Regions from separate parts of the Paenibacillus sp. 1A_MP2 genome, predicted to be linked through region 2. Evidence: predicted binding sites of a transcription regulator. Region 2 holds the regulator's gene; each other region holds the start of a gene.
The links. The regulator Rex, encoded in region 2, represses fermentation and respiration genes when NADH is low (regulators of the CRP and FNR family bind a similar motif). The targets are predictions, from matches to a motif close to TTGTGAAATATTTCACAA.
Positions count from the first base shown of each region.

Region 1: a site for Rex is predicted at 2,063-2,080, ahead of nadA (quinolinate synthase NadA). Genes of this name have one in related genera too.
Region 3: a site for Rex is predicted at 3,321-3,338, ahead of ACTWJ7_RS16590 (cytochrome ubiquinol oxidase subunit I). Genes of this name have one in related genera too.

Region 1 covers NZ_JBQQCS010000001.1:320,684-326,761, forward strand. The annotation lists gene nadB (L-aspartate oxidase) at 1-1,016, opposite strand, end outside; gene nadA (quinolinate synthase NadA) at 1,053-1,991, opposite strand; partial or broken gene ftsH (ATP-dependent zinc metalloprotease FtsH) at 2,288-4,332, opposite strand; gene hpt (hypoxanthine phosphoribosyltransferase) at 4,434-4,973, opposite strand; partial or broken gene tilS (tRNA lysidine(34) synthetase TilS) at 5,027-6,078, opposite strand, start outside.
Region 2 covers NZ_JBQQCS010000001.1:3,068,970-3,075,047, reverse strand. The annotation lists partial or broken gene ACTWJ7_RS15135 (AAA family ATPase) at 1-85, opposite strand, end outside; gene ACTWJ7_RS15130 (hypothetical protein) at 78-605, opposite strand; gene ACTWJ7_RS15125 (cell wall elongation regulator TseB-like domain-containing protein) at 909-1,520, opposite strand; gene ACTWJ7_RS15120 (amidohydrolase) at 1,480-2,784, opposite strand; gene ACTWJ7_RS15115 (redox-sensing transcriptional repressor Rex) at 2,771-3,424, opposite strand; gene dinG (ATP-dependent DNA helicase DinG) at 3,668-6,078, opposite strand, start outside.
Region 3 covers NZ_JBQQCS010000001.1:3,383,335-3,389,412, forward strand. The annotation lists gene ACTWJ7_RS16565 (right-handed parallel beta-helix repeat-containing protein) at 1-260, shown strand, start outside; gene ACTWJ7_RS16570 (nitrous oxide reductase accessory protein NosL) at 257-844, shown strand; gene ACTWJ7_RS16575 (ABC transporter permease) at 870-1,691, shown strand; gene ccmA (heme ABC exporter ATP-binding protein CcmA) at 1,684-2,397, shown strand; gene ACTWJ7_RS16585 (TlpA family protein disulfide reductase) at 2,409-2,975, shown strand; gene ACTWJ7_RS16590 (cytochrome ubiquinol oxidase subunit I) at 3,502-4,872, shown strand; gene ACTWJ7_RS16595 (cytochrome d ubiquinol oxidase subunit II) at 4,869-5,885, shown strand; partial or broken gene cydD (thiol reductant ABC exporter subunit CydD) at 5,955-6,078, shown strand, end outside.

The DNA of each region.
Region 1 (6,078 bases), 2.7 Mb from region 2:
GTTGTCATATCCAGCCCATAACGCATGCAAGTCTCATAGATGGTAGGAAACCGATGTTTAATCATCTCTGCCGGCTCATGAGTGATATCCAGATATACAAATGTACTGTTCGTCGATTCCATTTCACTGACGATAGCCCGGGCTACGATATCACGGGGTGCCAGTTCAAGCTGTGCATGATACCGTTCCATGAAGCGCTCGCCTTTCACATTACGCAAATAGGCTCCTTCGCCACGTACAGCCTCGGACACCAGGAAGCGTGGTGCCCCTGGATAACAAAGGGAGGTCGGGTGGAACTGAATAAACTCCATGTCCCGGACAACCGCTCCGGCACGATAGGCCATCGCCACACCATCTGCAGTGGCCACTTCCGGATTAGTTGTGTATCGATACAATTGCCCAGCCCCGCCAGAGCATAGTACGGTTGCCTCTGCCTTCACAAATACTTGCGAACCATCAGCCTTCTGAACCAACGCACCTATACATTCTCCCTGCTCTGTAATCAGGTCAATGACAAAATGCTCATCCCACACTTCAACCCCAGGATGTTCATTCGCCTGTGCAGCCAGCGCACGTACAATCTCATATCCCGTTGCATCCCCATTGGCATGCAAAATACGGCGGTGGCTGTGCGCACCCTCCTGCGTCAACGCCAACTCGCCGTTCTCCAGATCAAACAAAGTACCCAGACGAATCAGTTCCTTCACTCCGTCCGGGCCCTCGTTCACCAATGCTTCTACTGCTTCGGAGCGGCATAATCCCGCTCCTGCAACAAGTGTATCCTGCAAATGGTAGGCAGGTGAATCATCCTCAGCAATAACCGCAGCAATGCCCCCCTGCGCATACCGGGTGTTACTTTCAAGTAACGACTTCTTCGTGATCATCAATACACTGCGTTGTTCGCTCGCCTTGATCGCAGTAAACAAACCAGCAATGCCTGAACCAATAACCAGCACATCCGTCTCCACCATCGGCAGCGCGGACAGATCAAAATCCACTAAATATTGCGGTATCATGTTAGTTCACCTGTCTTGGAGCAAGAGTAGCGCATGCTACTTCACCAGTAACATGCGCTCTAGTGATTCTCTGGCTTTATCTGCAACGGCTGGTGGCACGTAAATTTGCGGCTTCATCGTTTCCAGACATTTAACCAGCTTTTTCAAGTTATTAACCTTCATGTTCGGACATACGAGGAACTTGGTAGCAAAGTGGAATTGTTTATCCGGGCTATCCAGACGCAGCTGGTATCCTGTACCATCCTCGGTGCCTACGATAAATTCCTTAGCGGACGAATTTTTACAATATTCCAGAATGGCGGTTGTGCTTCCTACGAAATCACCCATCTCGACAACTTCAGGACGACATTCCGGGTGAACAACGAACTCGGCATTAGGATGCTTCGCTCTCATCTCAACCACGTCTTTGACCGTCAGCATATCGTGGGTATTGCAGTAACCTTCCCAGATAATCATTTTCTTGTCTGTATGTTGTTGCACATAATGTCCCAGATTTTTATCTGGCACCCAGATGATTTCATCGGAATCAACAGATTGAATGACTCTGACAGCATTGGCCGATGTACAACAGATGTCGGTCTCCGCCTTGATCTCAGCTGATGAATTGATGTACGTTACAACTTTGGCATTCGGGTGCTGTGCTTTCAATTTACGTAAGCCTTCAACGTTCACCATGTCTGCCATTGGGCAGCCTGCACGCTCGTCAGGGATAATCACCGTTTTGTTAGGAGCAAGAATTTTAGCGCTTTCACCCATAAAATGAACTCCACAGAAAACGATAACATCCGCATCGGTTTGTGCTGCCTTCTGAGCCAACAGGAACGAATCCCCTCGGAAGTCAGCGACCTCCTGCACCTCGTCACGTTGATAATAATGGGCTAGAATAATGGCATTCCGTTCCTTCTTCAACTCCATCAGCCGCTCGCGCAGCTCCCGGTTCATCTCAGCCTTGCGCTCTAAAGCCAGAGCTTCCACCTGTGATCCTCTCCTTATCGGGACAGCCTCATACGCTGTTTCATATGGCAAATCCATGTCGTTATTTTCGCTTGAGAAACGAATCACAAGCGGTTTAACACCTAATGTACACAACGTTCACGACTCTGTCAATAAATGAAAACGACCTAGAACAAGGGCATAACCGCCCATTTCCTACGTAGTACGCCCTAAAGCTCCCGGTTATCATTATCTCTACAATTTGAATTAATCCATAAAAAAGAGAGCCCGCGGGCTCTCTTTGTCATCTGTCACTATAGACAGATGGTTGTTATACATTAAGATGTTGGCTTCGTTCCACCATCATCCGGGTCATTGCTGCTTCCTTTGTCCAGATTCGGAGCTTCGTTAGGAATATCTCCGGCTGGCGGCTCAGGCGTTTCATCTTTGCCTTGGATACGGACGCGTACATCACCGATGTTGTCGATGATCGCTTCTCCGCCTTCGCTAGGCGTACCTTCTCCATCGTTGCTGTTCTCATCTTTTGGAGTCAGGGCACCTGTCTCGATCAATTGCTTGATCTGATCCATTTCCAATGTCTCCACTTCCAGCAACGTTTGAGCGATCAGATGCACTTCTTTGGAATGTTTAACGAGCAAGTCTTTACACTTCTCATAACATTCGTTGATGAAGCGTTGCATTTCCTGATCGATCTCGTAAGCAATGGAATCTGAGTAATTCTGTTCGTGACCGATATCACGACCCAGGAATACCTGTCCCTGCGAACTACCGAACTGCATAGGTCCCAGCTTCTCACTCATACCGTACTCCATAACCATGCTACGGACGATACCCGTCGCTTGTTGGAAGTCACTGTAAGCACCTGTACCGATTTCACCGATAAACAGTTCTTCGGAAACACGGCCGCCAAGGAGTCCAGTAATTTTGTCCAGCAATTCTTGCTTGGTAACAAGCATACGATCTTCTTTGGCAACATGATTACATATCCACCCGCACGTCCGCGCGGAATAATGGTAACTTTATGTACCATATCGGCATGTTCCAGGAAGTAACCTACAATGGTATGGCCTGCTTCATGATAAGCAACAATACGTTTCTCACGGTCACTGATAACACGGCTTTTCTTCTCCGTACCAACGATGACACGGTCGATCGCCTCGTCAACTTCTTTCATGGAAATATCTCTGCGATTACGACGTGCCGCAAGCAATGCCGCTTCATTCAAGAGATTTTCCAAATCTGCACCGGAGAATCCTGTAGTACGCTTCGCGATGATGTCCAGCTTCACATCTTTAGTGAGTGGCTTGTTGCGTGAGTGTACTTTCAGAACCGCTTCACGGCCTCTCACGTCAGGGCGATCCACCGTAATTTGACGGTCAAAACGTCCTGGACGAAGCAAGGCAGGGTCCAGAATATCTGCACGGTTCGTTGCAGCAACGATGATAATACCTTCATTGGCTCCGAAACCATCCATTTCAACGAGCAATTGGTTGAGTGTTTGTTCACGTTCGTCGTGACCACCACCAAGACCAGCACCACGTTGACGACCTACAGCATCAATCTCATCGATAAAGATGATACAAGGGGCGTTTTTCTTTGCATTTTCAAACAAGTCACGTACACGAGATGCACCGACACCGACAAACATTTCAACGAAGTCAGAACCGGAAATACTGAAGAATGGTACACCTGCTTCACCGGCAACAGCACGAGCGAGCAAGGTTTTACCTGTACCCGGAGGACCTACAAGCAATACGCCCTTAGGAATCCGTGCACCTACTGCTGCGAATTTACGAGGGTCCTTGAGGAAGTCTACGACTTCAACAAGCTCCTGTTTCTCTTCGTCAGCACCCGCAACATCTTCAAACGTAACCCGTTTCTTCTCTTCGTTATAAAGACGGGCACGGCTTTTACCAAAGTTCATTACTTTACCGCCGCCGCCTTGAGCCTGATTAAACAGGAAGAAGAACAGCAGGAACATAATGATCAAAGGAATAAAGGAGGTCAGCAACGTCAACCAGATGCTGTCACCTTTCATAGGTTCCTGATGATATTGGAATTTGTTTGTTTCGCTTGCAACTACAAGCTCACTAATTGCCTCATCCGTAGGAGGAATATACGTTGAGAAATTTTCTGATTTGGCTCCGTCAGGCTTCTCCCTGTATTGACCGGTCACGAGGTACGTCTGACCGTTGAATTGAACCGTCAATTCAGAGACGTTATTGGCCTTGATCGCCGTGCGCAACTGATCATATCTAGGATTATCGGTGGCTTCGCCGCCATTGCTGACGAACTGGACTATCCCCACCACAACTAAAAAAAGAATCAAATAAAAACCAGAATTCCGGATGAACCGATTCATCCCCTACCTCCTCTCGAGACACTTTAATTATTTTAACATAGCCCGACATGGCTTCTCAACAGAAGCCACCAACAGATGTGGGCTTGGAACTAGCTTTAGCATTAGTTACTGTAAACTTCCGGTTTCAGAATCCCGATGTAAGGGAGGTTCCGGTACTTCTCGGCATAATCGAGGCCGTAGCCAACGATGAATGCATCCGGAATGTCAAAGCCGGTGTAATGGGCTTCAAGTTCGACTTTGCGACCTGAAGGCTTGTCAAATAGCGTAACCACACGGACGGATTCAGCACCGCGGTTCTGCAAGAGTTCGATCAGATAACTGAGCGTGAGTCCACTATCAATAATGTCCTCTACAATTAGAACCTCGCGTCCCTCAACGGATTCATCCAGATCCTTAATGATTTTAACCACGCCAGATGATTTTGTGGAAGCGCCATAACTCGATACTGCCATGAAATCCATCTCAACAGGTACCGTAATGTTTTTAACCAAATCAGCCATAAATATAAACGCACCCTTGAGCACACAAATGACCAAAGGATTGCGATTTGCATATTCGGCACTTATTGTTGCGCCTAATTCCTTGATTTTACTCTGAATTTCTTCTTCACTGATCAATACTTCCTGAATGTCGTTCTGCAACTGTGCGAACCTCCTAAGTTATACATATGAAAGCCTTACCTGAACCATAACCACTACCCCTGAATCGCTGAATCGCCTACAGTCATGTACAGGATTGCGGAAGTATTTCCCCTGACAGGAGCTACACTAGACCGGCGAACACCCGGTAACCAGATGATATTGCCTGCTCCATCACATACCACGGGAACCCGTGATCGGACAGAAGGGGGAATTTTCTCATCGATGAAAATATTTTTCACCTTTTTGCTTCCGTTTAATCCCATCACTTTCATGGTATCTCCAGGTAACCGTGAACGCACAACCAGCGGCATAAGCAGTTGATCCGCATCAAATGCGGCATGATCCGCCGATTCCGGTACATGATAGTCCTCGGGACTCATCGGAACGAGACGAACATGCCGGTCGATTTCCGTGAGAGAAAGCTCATAAGTTCCGCTCCATTGAGCAAGACGATATTCGTAAGATTGATCCTGTACGTCAGTCCGTATGCCGAAAGAAATCAGATCATACTCCCGGGTGCAGGCGAGTGTCTGTCCTATATCCAGGCTCCAGGTCGTCGCATCAGGCTGAATAACCTTGCGGCGAATGGTTTCAATACGGGTAAAGTCGACAAAATCACTGTCCAAAGGCAGATAATTCAATATTAGTTTAATCAACCTTCGTTGTAAAGCGACATGTAACTTCAAAAAGGAAGGCACCTCAAAGGTTTGCCTTCCGCCGTTCGCCTGCACTAGACACCTGTATGCGTCATATGCACCTTGTTCCATGAAATCGTCTTCATCACCCACAATTTCGGCAAGTCGATTCAAAGACGGCGTCAACTGTCCATTATATTGCCCCAAAAAGGAAGCACATCCAAGCGAATGGCATTACGCCGATATTTACGCAGGGAATTGCTTTCATCATTAAAATACAGAAAACCCTGGTTATTACAAGCTTCTACAAGGTCTGTCTTGTTTATACGAAGGCATGGACGAATAAGTTCCACATTTTTTTCTCGCCTTTTAAACTTCATTCCCGCGAGACCGGAAAGACCACTACCGCGCAGCAAATGAAGCATCACCGTCTCTGCCTGATCATCGGCATGATGGGCCAGTGCAATGCT
Region 2 (6,078 bases):
GAATCATGTTTACACCGATAAAAGCGAGAAAGATAATTAATACGGGTACAAATCCAATGGCAATTTCTTTCGTCCATTTAGGCATTTGGCCACACTCCTATCTGACCGGGCACACGCGGTAGAATAATAAACTTGCTGGCATCTCCATCTCTGAGGCTGACATATACATTATTGTCATCCATGGCTGTGTTTACCTTGATCCCATTCGTAGCCATTTTAGACAAGGTCGGTGTAATCTCGGTGTATTGTTTGCTCTCCATAGCCTGAGCTACGGTAAACATGGCGCTACCCCACCAGCTTTCCAGCGCTTCGTTGGAATGATCCACGACATCCAGCTTCAACGAACGAGTGCCAATCAGGGTTTGTCCTTCTTTGTGAATATATTGTACCAACCTGCCCAAATCAACATCCGGCTGCAGATCGAGTTTCAACTGTACATCATTGTGGTTAATAGTTAATTGTACATCATTGACTCCATCGTACTGGGTAACCATCTTTTCAATTGGGCTTTGCACAGCCACATGACGATACACAAACCAACCTCCAAACAACACAACGGCTGAAATGACGGCAGTCAGAGCAATAGGCAATACTTTTATCTTCAAGTGAGTCACCCCTCCTATAATTTGGCCCATTCTATAGCTTGTAGGCAAGAATATGAATATGTGTACGTAAAGTCCTGTGATGTGTCTAACAGGATTTATTTGTGTATGATGTATCCTTGAATACATATTTGAGTATATCACATCGTATATACAATATCTAAGGCGAAAATATGAATAAATTATTAATTTTAACTATTCAAATCCAAAATGATCAAGAAAACACGTCAAAGAACCGGTCCAGTCGGGTTTCCGTCTGCCGGTTCTTTACTGTATTCTTTTTAGAAAATAGTACGTCTGCTGATTCTAGCTATTCGGAATCGTATAGACCAGGTCAACCTGTTCCCCGTTACTAAAGCGGTAAAACCTATAATAATTGTGAGTAGCATCGTTATAATACACTTGCCATACATAGATTCCATTCACAACACCTGGCATGATTCGTTTGATCTCCCCGCCTGGAACTTCAGAGCTGAACCGATTTCGAATCTGTGCTTCAGACATGCCGTTCTTCAGCAGTTCACTGTGCACCGCATTGGTCCCTGTCACAGGCTTGTTATTTTCATCAAACTTGATCCACACCAATACATCCTGGTTATCCTTATTTTTACCGATCAGGGTCCAGTATATGTTGTCTCCGCCGTCTTTTTGCCCCCAGACATACTTACGCAGGTCTTCGTGTGACGTAATACCGACCTGTTCCTGGGCCGCCTGTATGGCCAACGCCTCTTCCTTGCGCTGATCCTGAGTAACATAGACATAATAACGCTGAAGTCCAAACAGAATCAGAACCAGGAGCAGCAGCGAAATCCATATCCACTTCTTTTTTTCTTCAAAAGCCGAACTTCCTTTCCCTATGACGATGCTGTCCTTGGAATTAACGGGCAAGCAGACCGTCAAATGCCAGTTGAGACTCACGCAAAATACGCTCTTCATCCATCGTAAGACATTCGCCATGTTTAACCACTTGTTTACCATCCACCCACACATGCTCTACATCTTTGGCTGATGCGGAGTATATGGTATGGGAAATCAGATCCGTATGCGGATAGAAATGGGCCTGTTCAATATTCAAGGCGATGAAGTCAGCCTTCATGCCTGTTTGCAGTGCTCCTGTATTGTTCAGGAATATGGATTTGGCACCATACGAAGTTCCAAGCAGAAGTGCTTCCCCTGCTGGCACTGCGGTAGGGTCACCGGACACACCTTTGTGAATCAAAGCAGCAAGTCTCATCTCTTCAAACATATCGAGGTTATTGTTACTTGCTGGTCCATCTGTTCCGAGGGACACGGTCACCCCTGCTTTCAGCAGATCAGGTACTCGTGCAACACCCGAAGCCAATTTCAGGTTACTGCCTGGATTGTGGGAAACTGCTACATCATGTGATGCAAGAATTTCGATCTCTTCATCATTCAGATGTACCGCATGTGCAACCAGAGATGGACGGGAGAAAAATCCTAGCTTCTCCAGATGTGCAACCGGACGTTGACCGTAATCAGCCACGTTCTGTTCCACTTCACGAAGCGTTTCAGACATATGCGTATGCAAAGGCAGATTCAGGTCATGAGCAACCTGTACCAGCTTCTCTATGTAATCTGGAGGACAAGTGTAAGGTGCGTGTGGAGAAATTACGGTTGTAATTCTTCCGTCTGCTTGTCCATTCCATTGACGGGCAAATGCTGCGGATTCTTCCAGCTTGCGCTGTTGTTCTTCCGCTGAGCAAAGTCCGATTACCCCACGTGCCAGAGCAGCCCGAACGCCGGATTGTTCCACCACTTTTGCAACCTGATCCATATGATCATACATATCCAGGAATGCTGTTGTTCCACCTTTCAACATTTCAAGTACGGAAAGTGATGTGCCCCAATATACGTCTTCAGACGTCATTTTGGCTTCCATTGGCCACATTTTCTCCTGCAACCATACTTGTAATGCCAAATCATCTCCATGACCTCTCAGAAGCGACATGGCCGCGTGACCATGCGTATTGATCAGACCCGGCAAGAAGAGCAGTCCTTTTCCGTCCACCTTTGTCAGACTTTCGTCTCCTTCCGGCAAAGTCTCACCAATATGCACAATCTTGTCATTCTCGACAACCATATAACCTTGAACCACTTTCCAATTCGTGCCCTCACTGACGGCAAATTTGCCGTTGTGAATTACCCATCTATTTGTCGTCATCTTCCTCGTCGTCCTTTCCATTCTCCAAATAATAAGCAAGGCTAAGCAGATCCGTCGTAAAATCGGCATGATGAATACGAATATGCGGCGGGGTCTTCAGGATCGTTGGCGCAAAATTCAGAATCGCTTCAATTCCTGACTCAATCAACTGATCGGCAACATTTTGGGCTTCCGTATCCGGAACCGTGATAATCCCTATACGAATGTTATCTTTTTTGACCGAATCCGTTAATTCATTCATCGGTTGCACCGTCAGACTGTTAATTTGACTTCCAATCTTCGGACCGTAGGCATCAAATACAGCGACAATCTTCATGTTGTCTTTGAGGTAGGCATTGTAATTGGACAAAGCGTGTCCCAAATTACCTGCTCCGACAAGAGCTACATTGATCTGCTGGTCTATTTTCAGAATATGGCGGATCTTCTCGATGAGATATGAAACGTCATATCCGATCCCTTTACGACCAAAGTCACCGAAGTAAGCCAGGTCTTTACGAATCTGAGCCGGATTCAAATCCAGTCTCAATCCAAGTTCTTGTGAAGAAACCGTATTGACTTCGCGCTGATGCAGTTCATTCAAATAACGCAAGTAAACAGGCAATCTTCGCACCACGGCTTCCGAAATTTTATCTGATTTCATTCAATTGCTCCCCCTTACCAAGGCCACGATAGATAGATAGATGAAAAGAATGAGCACCCTGTCTAAAACGATGCAAAAAGATGACTGAATTAAACAGGATGCTCTTTGTTATATAATGGATAATTGCTTAAATTACTTCTTTAATCGCTTTACTCACTATTCATGAAACGAATGAATGATATTGCTCAATTTTACCGCCAAATAGTGGCTTCATGCAATCATATAAGCTACAGAGCATAGCTGTTATTGCTGTTCATCGGTTGGTCTCTCAAGCCATTCCGAAATGCGAGGAACCATCTGCTCTGTGAGCATGTGTTCCATTTTGGGACCTGGTAATGAATATAAAAAGTACTTGCCATAATATGCTTCAATGACACGTGTATCGTATACAATCACAATACCTCTGTCCTTACCCGTACGAACCAGTCTGCCGAATCCCTGTTTGAAGCGGATAACGGCTTGCGGCACGGACAGCTTCATAAACGGATTTTTCTTCTGTTGTTGCAAAAGCTCACTCTTTGCTTCAACTAATGGATGATTGGGTGGCTGGAACGGCAGTCTGACAATTGCAAGACAGGTCAGAGCCTCTCCGGGAATGTCCACTCCTTCCCAGAAGCTGCTTGTGCCAAGAAGTACAGTCGCTTTCGCATCTTGGAAGCGACGTGTAAGCTTGGAACGGCTGCCGCTGTCCACCCCTTGCCCGAGCAAAGAGATATCATTACCTGACAAGGCCTCCTTAAGCGGGTCATAGACCTGGCGCAGCATGCGGTAGGAGGTGAACAGCACCATCATGCGTCCACGAGTGGCGATAGCCGTTTCCGCGAGCGAATGCACGAGCATATCCACAAAGTGGGCATCACCTACACTGCCCTTCACACTTGGGAAATCACGCGGAATGACGAGCAGGGCCTGTTCGCGATAGTTGAATGGTGACGGCAGCATGGATGTCAACAAGCGGTTATTCTCGGCAGCTTCCTGCAAGCCCAGCTGTTCGATCATGAATTGAAATGACTTGTCAACGGAGAGCGTAGCCGATGTAAGCACAACGCTTTTCTTTTTATCAAAGAACATATCCTTCAATTGCGCACTGACATCGACAGGAACGGCATAGAGCTGCAGTGATTTACTGCGGAATTGGCCGCTAGCCTCCATCCAGTACACGGTATTGGCATCATCCATGCGCATGAAGAAACGCAGATTATCCTTGATCGTTGCCAAGTCCTTGAGCAGTCCTGAGATATCCGTAATCAGACTATCGGACTGATAATCATCCTGATCTTCTTTCACTTCAAGCAGCAGCTTGTCGCCTTTACGAATCAAATCGCCTAGGGTTACATAGATTTGGTTTTCTACATCCTGCAACTCCTGCCATTTAGCCGGTTTTTGCGAAGGCTTCAGTCTAAGTGAAAATTGTCCAGTCTCGCCTGGAGAAGCATCGCTACGTTCAGGCAGCAGGCCGAACAGTGTATCGCTTAGTCGATCCCATATCTCCTTAACTTCAACGGCAAGCGGGAACATCTGATCGATCATGGAGCTCCACTGTACCGATTTTTCATGACCCGACAGTTGAGAACGAAGCATCGGCAGTTGGCCATTACGGCTATCTTTAAACAGTCGGGTCAATGTATGAACCAACGTAAAATACTTCATGTGAAGACCAAGATGCTTACCTGCTACATCCTCCAGATGATGTGCTTCATCAATGACAAGACTTTCGTAGGCTGGCAGCAGCTGATGTGCTGCTTTGACATCCGTAAACAATTTCGAATGATTCGTAATGACGATATCGGACAGCCCGGCTTCATGTTTGGCCCGATGATAGAAACATTTGCGGAACCAAGGACAGGAGCGTCCAAGACAGGATTCAGACTCACTCTGTACCGTCTCCCAGAAGTCTCCACCGCGCCCGCTTAGATTAAGCTCCTCGTCGTCTCCAGTCTCCGTCTGGGTAAGCCAGACAATCATCTGAGCTGCTGTAAAATAATCCTCTTTCGGTGTAGCGAATTCACGTTTATTGATTTTATGCTCAAACTTACGCAGACACAGATAGTGCCCACGTCCTTTGAACACCGCTGCCTTGAACGGGAACGGAACCACTTGGGTCAGCATAGGAATATCCCGCTCTCTCAATTGCTCCTGCAGGTTGATGGTATGTGTACTGACCATTACTTTCTGTTCCTGTTTCACACTTTCATAGATGGCAGGCAACAAATAACCAAGCGATTTGCCTGTACCCGTTCCAGCTTCAATCAATAGATGCTTCTCTTCATCCAACGCTTGTCGTACACTGCTGAACATCTGAGTTTGTGCCTCACGCTCCTCATAATGGTCCAGCGTCTCCTTCAGGTTATCTCTAACCTGATCCATAAACTGCTCGAAACTTACGTTTTCCAGCGGGTTACCCTCCCGCTCATCACGTGGTGAACCTATATCAGTCCAGTCACTCACGTTCAGGGCGAGCTGGCGATAATACGTATGACCATCCAGGTCCTGAATCGGCTCTGATTCCTTCTCAGTACGCATTCCGTCGAAGAACCAACCCAAGTCACTATCTTCTGGCGCAAACAGATCACTGAGGCGCTGAATCGTGATCAGAGGCAATGCACGCAGCTCATCGAGACACTTCAGTAATACAAAAGCTGTCGCAAGAGCAT
Region 3 (6,078 bases), 310 kb from region 2:
AGCAAGTGGTCAACCGAAATTCGGCTTATCAGCTTTTCTTTCAATCACCAGGCATGCTCTTTATGAGCAGTTTGTTTACGGAAGGCAAGGAAGAGTGGACAACCGACAGATCACCGTTAATGAGCATGAAAGCGGAATCACTGACGACGGAAACAGGTGCACAAGCGGTGAAAGAGACAACTGAGGTTTGGATCATCGGATGTATCCTGCTGGGCATGGCAACTTTTATTATGATCTATATGGGGGGATTACGAAAATGAAAATGAGAACGAAAACAACAACAAGTTTGAAAACAGTCATGGTGCTTCTCTTTGGGGTGCTGTTATTAACAGCCTGCGGAAAAAAATACGAGGCGTTGCCCATTAATGAAGACGTGGATATCTGTGCCATATGCAAAATGCAGGTGAAGGATGATGCCTATGCCACGCAGCTTACCACGAAAGACGGTAAAAATTATAAATTTGATGATATCGGTTGCATGCACCAGTGGAAAGAAGAGAACGGAACAGATAACATCGGGATGGATTTTGTTCGTGACTATAATGACAAGGAATGGATTGAATACAGCAAAGCTACTTATGTATACGATGCTTCACTGCGTACACCCATGGCCTATGGCATCCTGAATTTTAAGGATAAACAATCTGCCGAAGCTTTTGTTACTGAGCAGGGTGTGGGAACGATCATGACCGCTGAAGACCTCGCCTCCCACGACTGGAAACAAAACACAGAGATGATGGATATGATGGGTGAGCATGGCCATTCCGAAGAGGGAATGGGTGAAGGCATGCATGAAGGAACACATGAGGAAAGCGAATCCACGGAAGATTCAGGCCACAAGTAATGGTCAATAAAGATGGTGATCCATGATGGGAGATATGTTGCAAGTCGTTCGACGAGAAATGAAAATGGGGTTTCGCAATCCTTGGGCCTATTCATTTTTGATTCTTTTCTGCGTATTTAGTCTGAGTTTGCTGATCATTAATTCTCAGAATTTTGTAGCAGGATACTCTGGCACGACAGGTTCCATGTTAAATCTTATTCTTTATCTTTTGCCGCTGATGACTCTCTTTCTGGGTTCGTTCTCGTTGACTTCTGAAAAGGAAGAGGGCAGTTGGCAGCTGTTGTCCACATACCCCATCGGCACGATGTCTTTTATCGTAGGAAAATATCTAGGTCTCTCGGTGGTATTAATGACTATAGTTACATTCGGATATGGATTGATGGGACTTCTTAGTGGATGGGTTGGCAGCCCTTTAGATGTGATGACCTACCTTTTGTTTCTGGTATTTTCCTGCGGACTGGTGCTGCTATTTCTGACGATTGCATTGTTCATCGGTTCGTTATCCAAAAATCGGTGGCAAGCGTTAACGATATCCGTATCCGTTTGGTTTTTCGCTGTGATCGGATGGCCGACACTTCTAATCTCCGTACTGGGACTTATGCCTTATCAGTGGGTAAAACCCTTACTCACCGTTCTAACCTTTATCAATCCGGCTGAGCTGGTACGATTGTTTGTTGTGATCAAACTTGGCGGAGGCTCCATACTGGGTCCTGAATATTATCAGTGGGTTGATTGGGTACAACCATCCAGCGGAAGCTGGATTTTTACGGGGATATGCCTGCTGTGGATAGCATGTTCTATTGTGGCAGTCTACGGGATCTGGGAGAGGGGGCGTTCTCATGGATAACGTGGAAGCAGAGATTGTTGGACTGTGCAAATCCATCAAAAAACAACAGATTGTTGAAGATATATCCTTTCGCGTTTCTTCTGGCCATGTGCTTGCCTTATGTGGAGGAAATGGGGCCGGAAAGAGTACTGTGCTGCGTATGATGGCAGGTATTCTTCAACCTACCTCGGGTGAAATCATGGTAAACAAAATGCGCTGGTCCAAGGAACGAAAGCGGTATTCGGAACAGATCGGATATATGCCGGATGATTATCATTTCAATCAGGGTCTGACAGCAGAGGAAGTGCTCCAGTTCTGGGCGGCGCTAAGAAAGGTCCCCAAAGCGCGAGTATCGGAAGTGCTAACCCTGGTAGGCTTGGCCGAGCAAAAAAACAAGCGGGTCACGACCTTTTCCAAGGGAATGCGGCAGCGTGTGTTATTTGCCCAGGCTCTGTTGGCCAAGCCTCCGCTGCTGATCATGGATGAGCCGACGAATGGACTGGACCCCTTCTGGATGCAGGAATTTGCAAATCTCATCAAACAAATCAAGGAGGAGGGACATATGGTCGTGTTCTCCACCCACCAGCTTGAGATTGCAGATGATGTTGCCGATCACATTGTTTTTATGAACAAAGGACGTAATGTAGGAGATGGCTCAACAGAGGACTTTCGTCAACAGTTTGGGTCGCTTCATGCCGCTTTTCATCATAGTCTCGGCTTGAAATGAAGGTGAATCAATTGGGAAAAAAAAGTGCAAAAAAAAGCGCGAGAATAAGACGTTTCATCACAATCCTGATTGGAATCGCTGCTTTGCTGACCGCTGCGTGGGCAATTTACCAAGGGAATTTATCATCAGATACCCAAAGAATCGGTGCTATTGAAATCGGTGCAGTTGCTCCTGAATTTACTGCCGTTAATTCAGCCGGAGAACAGGTGAAGCTCTCCGATTATCGGGGCAAAGTTGTGATGATTAACTTTTGGGCTTCCTGGTGTACCCCTTGTGTGAGGGAGATGCCGATGATTAATCAGATCGCTCAGACATATCAAGAAGACGTGCAGACCCTGTTTGTCAACGTAGGGGAAGCGAAGGGGACCATTCGTGAATTTATGAATAAACAGCAATTCGATTTCCCTGTAATCATTGATGTGACCGGAAAGGTCTCCGGCCTGTATCGCATCACCGGTCTGCCAGCGACCATGATCATAGATCAGGAAGGCATGTTCAGTCACATTTTGCTCGGTGAGTTGACCAAGGATATTCCCTTGCAGCAATGGCTGGAGGACACCGTCCAACAAAAGAATTGAAACCTTGTAAGATTTAAGAACAAAAGAAGCCGCTATATGAGCGGTTTCTTTTGTTTTTTGTAAGCTACAAGAGCCAGAACAACTGCAAACGGTTGGGTTTCGAAAACACCTTTCACCCATAGTGGAAATGAAATGCAATACCACGGTTCTGCCCAATGAATCAATAGCCCCTTTGGGTGCTTTTTACGCTTTTCACCGAGTTGTCGGAAAGAGTTGATCCTTTCTTGAACATTTAGGGACGAAGACGTGTCAGTGATTGAATTGCTCATTCACAAAGATATAATAATTTTAACTATTAGGTCTCGTTCAGAACTTGGTTGGGCAAAGACTCCTTCGTCACTAACTTTGTGAAAAAATTCTCTTTATACATACAACATCGGAGGAGCGCTTTTTAAACCAATTCTGAACCAATGGCGTAGCCGCCCAATCCTGATATTGAAAGTAGTTCAAGGGCTGACTGACCTAATGATTAAAAGCATCAAATCATTGCAAAAATCGAACAGAGTTTGAAAGGAGGCAGTAAAGAATGGCAATTGATACGGTGATGTGGAGCAAGCTGGTGACAGGCATGACGCTAGGGTTCCACGTTATTTTTGCGACACTTGGAGTCGGTGTGCCCCTAATGATCGCTATTGCAGAGTTCATGGGGATCCGTAAAAAAGATCCTCACTACACACTAATGGCGAAGAGGTGGTCACGAGGGTTTGTCATTTCTGTGGCGGTAGGTGTTGTGACCGGCACAGCGATATCACTGCAACTGGCCCTGGTATGGCCGAATTTTATGAAATTGGCGGGGAACGTCATTGCACTTCCGCTATTTATGGAAGTGTTCGCGTTCTTTTTTGAAGCGATCTTCCTGGGCATTTATTTGTATACGTGGGATCGATTCAAAAATCCGTACATTCACTGGCTGCTGACGATTCCGATTGTTGCCGGGGCAGGTATGTCTGCCGTCTTTATTACGACGGTGAACGGCTTCATGAACCAGCCTGGGGGCTTTGTCATGGAGGCAGGCCAATTCACAGCGGTTGACCCAATACAGGCGATGCTGAATACGGCGACGTTTTCCAAGGTGTTCCATGTATTAAGCTCGGCCTATTTGACAGGAGCTGCCCTGTTAGCCGGAATTGCAGCCTTTGCAATGCTGAGAAAAGGGGTATCCGCATACCACAAAAAAGCCTTGAACCTCATGATGGCGGTGGTGCTGCTGTTTGGCGTGCTGAACACGTTAGCTGGAGATGTGTCCGCCAAGTTCTTGGCAGAGCATCAGCCGGAGAAGCTAGCAGCGGCAGAGTGGCATTTTGAGACGGAAAGCGGCGCGGATTTGATTTTATTAGGCTGGCTGAATGCAGAGCATGAAATTATAGGAGCTCTTCACCTGCCGAAACTGCTCAGCTTCCTGGCCTTTAGTGACTTTAATGCCGAGGTAACCGGACTGGAGGAGTTTCCGAAGGACGAATGGCCGCCGCTGCTCGTTCACTACTTGTTTGATTTGATGGCTGGAATCGGATTTACTCTGCTGGCGATCTCGGTTCTGTATTTCCTGTTTGTGTTCTGGAAAAAGCGCAATGAACTGAACAAGTGGCTGCTTGGAATCATAGCCCTGGGCGCGCCAATGGCTTTTCTCGGGGTTGAGCTGGGCTGGTTCTATGCTGAACTTGGACGACAGCCGTGGATTATTCGAGGATATATGCGTGTAGAGGAAGCCGCCACTTCATCACCCAACATAAGAATGATCTTTTTCTTCTTCCTGCTTCTCTACATCGTTCTGGGAGTCATGTGTGTTCTCGTGCTAAGACGTTTGTTCAACAATAATCCGGCAGAAGTCGAGATGGAGAAATGGATGAGGGAAAAGGAGAAGAGCAATCCGACTACAGAAAAGGGTGAAAATGCATGATGAGTTACGAGCTGATTGGCATCTCGGTGCTCTGGCTGTTCTTGTATGGCTATTTAATTGTAGCCTCCATTGATTTCGGGGCGGGCTTCTTTGCCTTTTATGCACGCTTGACGAAACAGGATCACCTGATTAATCGTCTGATCTCCCGTTATTTATCCCCGGTATGGGAGATTACGAATGTATTTTTTGTTTTTTTCTATATTGGCATCGTTGGATTCTTTCCGGACACGGCATATTATTACGGATCAGCACTGCTCGTACCGGGAAGCATTGCGGTCATTTTGCTCGCCATTCGTGGTTCGTTTTATGCCTTTGAGAACTATGGCTCCAAAACTAATATCGTGTATCTGTTTCTATACGGGGCGTCAGGTCTGCTTATTCCTGCTTCGTTGTCAGTAGCGCTAACACTGTCTGAAGGCGGCTTTATCGTGAAGGAGGGTTCGACGGTTTCTCTGGATTTCTGGACGCTGTTTACCAATCCGTTATCATGGAGCATCGTTGGACTGGCGATTGTGTCCGTCTTGTTCATAAGCAGCTCATTTCTGGCCTTTTATGCATCTCGGGCAGAGGATCACTCTGCGTTGAAGCTGGTACGGAACTATGCCCTGTTCTGGAGTACACCGACGATTATTATCGCACTGACTGCATTTATATATTTGGGGCAGCACAATGAGCGACATTTTCAAAATATGATGGATTTATGGTGGCTGCTTGCGCTTTCCGTTGCATTTTTCATGATTGCGATGTGGCTGTTATACAACGGACGCCGTTACGGATTAGCGTTTATATGTATCATGCTGCAATTTTTCTGTGCCTTTTTCGCTTACGGAATTGGTCAATATCCTTATATCCTTGATCCGTACATTACAATTCAAAACAGCGTCACCTCACCAGCGATGGGCTTTGCACTGGTTGTTGTGTTTATCGGTGGCATGTGTATGTTGATTCCTTCCCTGCTCCTGGTCTTCAGACTGTTTCTGTTTGATGCGGACTATGTAAAGGGAAAAAAATAGAGTGAATTTATTTATGCAAAGTGAGGGAGTAGCCTGCCTCATAGGTTCATAGAAAGGAGGAGCGTTTGCATGAAGAGGAAAACAAGTCTGCTTGCTCAACAAATGTCTGGCCAGCGAAAACGTCTCGTGCTCATGGCTCTTATTTCACTCGCACTCGGTATAGCCATTGTGAGTCAGGCCGCACTGCTTGCTG